3 regions of the Pantoea sp. X-Soil-OKNW-556 genome follow, and region 2 is predicted to be linked to each of the others. Evidence: predicted binding sites of a transcription regulator. Region 2 holds the regulator's gene; each other region holds the start of a gene.
What was found. Region 2 encodes sigma-54, which starts transcription at its own class of promoters, with help from an activator protein. Its sites were predicted from a motif close to GTTGGCACANNTTTCGCTNT; they were not measured.
Positions count from the first base shown of each region.

Region 1 (2,270 bases), 390 kb from region 2:
GCGGTTTTGCCAGGTGATGCCGGTACCCGGCAGCACCACGCCACTACCGAATTCGTGGTAAATGCTCTGGATAAAGGAGACTGCCAGCCCGCTGCTGTCCATCACCCCCATCCACACGGTATCACCGGGGCCTTTGCCGGTGCCCCAGGGGGCGGCGGTCGCATCATCAATCTGCGCGGCGAGGCCAGCCAGATGATCAGCATCCAGCAGGCTCTGCACATCAATGTCGATATGACGCGGATCGGTAATATGTTGGTCACGCAGGCCAAAGGCTTTCTTGGTGGCTTCAACGATGCGGTGCACGGTCTGCGCGTCATCCGCTTCCGCCATGTTGAGGCGATCGGTGATGCCGAGAATCGCCAGCGATACCAGCCCCTGGGTCGGCGGGGTCATGTTCCAGATGTCGCCTTCGCTGTGGGCCAGATGCAACGGCGTGCAGCGGCGTGCCTGTTGGCGTTGCAAATCTTCCAGCGTGATCGGCATACCCAGCGCGGACATCTCACGCGCCAGATGGTGCGCCAGCTCACCGCGATAAAAACTGTCTAACCCCTGTTCGCACAACAAACTCAGCGTGTTCGCCAGCGCCGGTTGGGTAAAGCGGCTGCCTGCGGCAGGTATTTCGCCATCGGGTAAAAAGTTGGCGGCAAAACCGGGCTGATCCTGTAATTCATCACGTTTCGCTGCTGTCGCTGCCGCCTGTGAAGCGGTGACGGGAATACCGTCGGCCGCGTAGCGGATGGCATCGCGCAGCAGACGTGCCAGCGGCAGTGCCGGGCTGCCCAACTCAGCAGAGAAGGCCAGCGCCTCCTGCCAGCCGCTGACGGTACCGGCCACGGTCAGGGCCGCTTTGGGGCCACGGTGTGGAATTTTTGTTGCGCCGTGGTAGAAATCAAAGTGCGCCAGTGAACCGGCAGCACCGCTGGCGTCAATGGCGATCGGATCACCACCGGGAGGCACGATCAGCCAGAAGCCATCGCCACCTAAACCATTCATATGCGGGTAAACCACGGCGACAGTGGCGGCAGCCGCCACCATAGCTTCGATGGCGTTGCCACCTTCGCGCAGCACGGCTAAGGCACTTTCACTGGCGAGATGATGCGGGGTTACGGCCATACCTAACGGGGCCATATTGCTCTGTATCATAGTGAACTCATTTTTGGGTACATGGCAAAGTTATAGCAAGAGCTGTTCCAGTTTTGGTCGGACACCATTGTGGATCGATTTATGCTAGCTTGTGATGAAACGAAAGTTACAGGACGAATGATGAAACAGCTAGATGAACGCCTCCGCAGTCACTATCCGCAACTGTCGCCGCAGGAGCAGCGCATTGCCGATTTTGTCTTTGACCATTTTGATGACCTGATCAGCTACAACAGCGCCGAGCTGGCGCGGCTGAGCGGGGTATCAAAAGCCACGGTGAGCCGGCTGTTTAAGCGCCTCGGTTACGAAAAATATAAAGACATGCGCGATGAATTGCGCACGCTGCGCCAGAGTGGCATGCCGTTGACCGACAACCGTGATGCTGTGCAGGGCAACACGCTGCTGTCGCGCCATTATAAGCAGGAGATGGCGAACCTGACGCAGTGGGTCAACGGCATCGACCCGCAGCAATTTGGTGAGGTGATTCAGGCGCTGGCACAGGCAAAACGCTTGTTTATCATTGGTATGCGTAACGCCTATCCGGTAGCGCTGCACCTGCGCCAACAGCTGATGCAGGCCCGTCCTCAGGTCCATGTGCTGCCGCAACCGGGTCAGACGCTGGGTGAGGAGCTGGTGGATATCACCCCTGATGATGTGGTGGTGGTGATGGCATTTCGTCGCCGTCCACGCATTATCCGTCCGTTGATGCAGCAGTTGCAGCAGAGCAACATTCCGGTACTGGCGCTGTGCGAACCCCAGGCGCAGGGCATCCTCACCCTGGCGCGTTGGCAGTTGTGTGCGCCGCTCGACAGCGTCTCCGCCTTCGATAGCTACGCTTCTGCCATGAGTCTGATTAACCTGCTGGCCAATGCGTTGCTGCATGAAATGTTGTCAGAGGGGCGTCAGCGAATTCACCAGATTGCCGACCTTTATCAGCATCTGGATGAGCTGGAACACCGTTAAAGGGCACCTTTTTGGTGCTTTGCACCTTTTTTGATCAGAATCACAGACGGGCAATGCGCCCGTTTTTTTTCGTCTGATAATGCAGAAACCCTGATTTTACGTGGAAGTGTTCTTTTTGTTTCGGTTGGCACATTAGTTGCAGAACGATTCATCAAGAATCTTTTGTT
Region 1 is NZ_AP035990.1:957,583-959,852, forward strand. It holds gene AC6I8T_RS04240 (gamma-glutamyltransferase family protein) at 1-1,143, opposite strand, end outside; gene hpxU (MurR/RpiR family transcriptional regulator HpxU) at 1,264-2,103, shown strand.
Region 1: AC6I8T_RS04240 (gamma-glutamyltransferase family protein) is a predicted target of sigma-54. The motif match lies at 1,176-1,195, and genes of this name have one in related genera.

Region 2 (2,270 bases):
CGATGCCGGTCGTATTGTGATTGATGATGAAGACATCAGCATTCTGCCGCTGCATGCGCGTGCCCGTCGCGGCATTGGTTATCTGCCGCAGGAAGCCTCGATTTTCCGTCGCCTCAGCGTTTACGACAACCTGATGGCCGTATTGCAGATCCGTGACGATCTCAGCGAAGAGCAGCGTCAGGATCGAGCCAACGAACTGATGGAAGAGTTCCACATCGAACACCTGCGTGACAGCATGGGCCAGGCACTCTCCGGCGGTGAACGCCGTCGTGTCGAGATTGCCCGCGCGCTGGCTGCCAATCCTAAGTTTATCCTGCTGGATGAACCATTTGCCGGTGTTGACCCGATTTCCGTCATTGATATCAAGAAGATCATTGAACATCTGCGCGACAGTGGGTTGGGTGTGCTGATTACCGACCACAACGTACGCGAAACCCTTGCCGTTTGTGAACGCGCTTACATCGTCAGCCAGGGGCATCTGATTGCTCACGGCACACCCGATGAAATACTTGCAGATGAGCAGGTTAAGCGTGTTTATTTGGGCGAAGAGTTCAGACTCTGATAAGGTGTCGGAACCTCCGACGTTTGCTTAGGAAATTCAATCCGGATTATGAAGCAAGGTTTGCAACTCAGGCTCAGCCAACAGCTGGCGATGACACCCCAGTTGCAGCAGGCAATTCGCTTGCTGCAACTCTCTACGCTTGAACTCCAGCAGGAATTACAACTGGCGCTGGAAAGCAACCCATTGCTCGAACAATCAGAACTCCATGAAGAAGTAGACGCACGCGAATATCAGGAAAGCGAAGCCCTCGACACCCGCGAGGCGCTGGAACAGAAGGACATGCCGGAAGAGCTGCCGCTCGATGCAACCTGGGATGAAATCTACACCGCCGGAACGCCTTCCGGTACGGGTACCGATTACCAGGATGATGAGCTGCCGGTCTATCAGGGCGAAACCACGCAGTCGTTGCAGGATTATCTGATGTGGCAGGTTGAGCTGACACCGTTCACCGATACCGACCGCGCCATTGCGACTTCGATTGTCGATGCCATTGACGACACCGGTTATCTCACCGTGACGCTCCAGGATATTTGCGACAGCATCGGTGATGAAGAACTGACGCTGGAAGAAGTGGAAGCGGTATTGAAACGCGTACAGCGTTTTGATCCGGTCGGCGTTGGCGCACGCGATTTGCGTGATTGCCTGCTGGTGCAGCTGTCCCAATATGCCGCCGATACGCCGATGCTGGCGGAAGCACGGTTGATTGTGAGCGATCATCTCGATCTGCTGGCCAATCACGATTTCCGTAGCCTGATGCGCATGACGCGTCTGAAAGAAGATGTGCTGAAAGAGGCAATGTTGCTGATTCAGTCGCTTGATCCGCGCCCAGGTCAGTCGGTCAACACCAGCGAGCCTGAGTATGTCATCCCGGATGTACTGGTACGCAAGGTCGGCACCCGCTGGACAGTTGAGCTAAATGCCGACAGCGTACCGCGTCTCAAAATTAATCAGCACTACGCTGCGATGGGCGGTGCGGCGCGTAATGACAGCGACAGCCAGTTTATCCGCAGCAATTTACAGGAAGCCAAATGGCTGATTAAGAGCCTGGAGAGCCGTAACGACACGCTGCTGAAAGTGACTCGCTGTATTGTCGAGCAGCAGCAGGCGTTTTTTGAACAGGGCGAGGAGTACATGCGTCCGATGGTGCTGGCGGATATCGCCCAGGCCGTGGATATGCATGAATCCACCATTTCCCGTGTTACCACGCAGAAGTACTTGCATAGCCCGCGTGGCATCTTTGAACTGAAATATTTTTTCTCCAGTCATGTGAATACCGAAGGTGGCGGCGAAGCCTCCTCGACGGCAATACGTGCGTTGGTGAAAAAATTGATCTCTGCGGAAAATCCCGCAAAACCCTTGAGCGACAGCAAACTGACCTCCATGTTATCTGAACAGGGCATCATGGTGGCCCGCCGTACGGTTGCTAAGTATCGCGAGTCTTTGTCCATCCCGCCCTCGAATCAGCGCAAGCAGCTGGTTTGAATGTATTGAGAAGGAAGACCTATGCAAATAAACCTTACCGGACTGAATGTAGAGATTACCGAGCCGCTGCGCGAATTTGTAAATAGCAAATTTGCCAAACTGGAACACTATTTTGATCGGATTAATCAGGTCTATATTGTTCTGAAAGTGGAAAAGGTAACGCAGATTGCTGATGCAACACTGCATGTGAACGGCGGTGAATTGCACGCGACATCGGAAGCGGAAG
Region 2 is NZ_AP035990.1:565,740-568,009, reverse strand. It holds gene lptB (LPS export ABC transporter ATP-binding protein) at 1-562, shown strand, start outside; gene rpoN (RNA polymerase factor sigma-54) at 611-2,044, shown strand; gene hpf (ribosome hibernation promoting factor) at 2,066-2,270, shown strand, end outside.

Region 3 (2,270 bases), 2.2 Mb from region 2:
CGAGAAGTCGGTACGCAGCGCATCAAAATGCGACAGCGGGAACTGCGCGTCGGCGTTGAACAGGCCATCGGCGGTTTCATCACCAATCTGCGACAACTCGGTGGTGGGGAAATGACGGGCGATGCTGGCGCTCATGGAACGATCCAGCGACAGGTCCGAACCGTCGATCACGTAAGGGTAGGGGATCTCCTGCTGAGAGGGACCGACCTCAATCACCACCTCGTACTCTTTCTCAATCATCGACAGTTGCTCGCTCAGGTAATGACGCAGCAAGGCCGGACGGGTAATGGTGGTGCTGTAGCTGCCGGTATGGGTGAAGCGGCCCCAGGCACGGGTGCGGTTCTGCTGCGGGCCATCGCCCGCCCAGGTAAGGCGCAGTTCCGGGTAAACAAACAATCCCTGCTGCCGTGCCGTTTCATCCGGCAGACGTCCCTGTTCGGTAAAGTCACGAATTGCGCTGCGTAAAGCCGCAACCGCGTTGTCGTACAGGCGTTCCAGTTCATCCAGCGCCTGCTGGCTGCTGATGCCGTTCCGTTGTGTAGTCATAGGTTCTCCCTCCGAAATTTGGGCCGATTTGGCTATAGCATAGCGGGTAAACCCCTCAGCACCATGAAGAATCTGTGATCGACCGCATTCTGCACCATCAGAGTGCTGGTGCGTCGGCAAACGCTGGCTATGGTTAAGATCAGCAGACGTGTTCCCGCCGCTTTAACGCGCTGTCGGTGCAAAAACTTGTCACCAATGCTTACCTTTGGCGAGGTTTTTGCTTAATCGTTAACCGTGGCCCTGCTGGCCACTCATCGCACTTCGTTAAGTTTCAGAAATTGATTTCTCCCAGGCCGTGGTATGGCTCCGTTCCTGACCCGTTGAGGATTGAAAGCATGTCTTTGAAATTCATACAAGTACCATTGAAGGTCGTGATTGCTGGTTGCCTGAGTGCGGCGTTTTATGCCCAGGCAGACATTAAAATTGGTGTAGCCGGACCCTTTTCCGGCCCTAATGCCACTTACGGCGCACAGTATTGGAAAGGTGCCACTCAGGCGGCGGATGATATCAACGCTGCCGGAGGCATTAACGGTGAGAAAATTGTGCTGGTGCAGGGCGATGACGCCTGTGAACCAAAACAGGCGGTGGCGGTAGCCAACCGTCTGGTGGATCAGGACAAAGTGCTGGCGGTGGTCGGCCACTTCTGCTCCTCCTCCACCATGCCCGCCTCTGAAGTGTATGACGATGCCGGTGTGCTGGCGATCACCCCCGGTTCCACCAACCCACAAATCACTGAACGCGGCATGAAAACCATGTTCCGTATGTGTGGCCGTGACGACCAACAAGGGGCGATTGCGGCTAACTACATCATCGATAAGTTGAAGGCCAAACGCGTGGCGGTGATCCACGATAAAGACACCTACGGTCAGGGGCTGGCTGATGCGACCAAAGCGGCGCTGGAAAAACGTGGCGTCAACGAGGTGTTATATGAAGGTCTGTCGCGTGGTGAGAAAGACTTCAACGCGCTGGTTACCAAAATCGCCTCGGTGAAACCGGATGTGGTCTACTTTGGCGGTTGCCACCCGGAAGCGGGGCCTCTGGTGCGTCAGATGCGTGAGCAGGGCGTTACGGCTGCCTTCTTCTCCGGTGACTGCATCGTGACGGAAGATATGGTGACTGCTGCCGGTGGCCCACAATACACCAAAGGGGTCTACATGACCTTTGGTCAGGACCCGCGTCAGATCCCGGATGGTAAAGCGGTGATCGCCAAGTTCCGCGCGGGTGGTTTTGAGCCGGAAGGTTACACCCTGTATGCCTACGCCTCGGTGCAGGCACTGGCCGCTGCGTATAAAGCCGCAGGGAAAGATAACGCCAAAGCCAGCGACTGGCTGAAAGCGAATAGCGTCGATACCGTAATGGGTAAAAAAGCCTGGGATGGCAAAGGCGACCTGAAAGTCTCGGATTACGTGGTCTACCAGTGGGACGATAAAGGCAAATATCACCAGCTGTAAGCTGACACGCGGCCCCGCGTGCAGCGGGGCCATTCGCGATTGGGCGCGAGGTTTGCGCTCCCCTTAAGCACGGGACTTGCATATGGACGCCTTCTTTCTTCAGCAACTGGTGAACGGCCTGACGCTGGGCGCGGTTTACGGGCTGATTGCTATCGGCTACACCATGGTGTACGGCATTATCGGCATGATCAACTTCGCCCACGGCGAGGTGTATATGATCTCCGCCTATCTTTGTGCCATCGGGCTGGGCCTGCTCAGCTTCTTCGGCATCCA
Region 3 is NZ_AP035990.1:2,761,146-2,763,415, reverse strand. It holds gene AC6I8T_RS13065 (AMP nucleosidase) at 1-546, opposite strand, end outside; gene AC6I8T_RS13060 (branched-chain amino acid ABC transporter substrate-binding protein) at 882-1,997, shown strand; gene AC6I8T_RS13055 (ABC transporter permease subunit) at 2,080-2,270, shown strand, end outside.
Region 3: AC6I8T_RS13060 (branched-chain amino acid ABC transporter substrate-binding protein) is a predicted target of sigma-54. The motif match lies at 751-770, and genes of this name have one in related genera.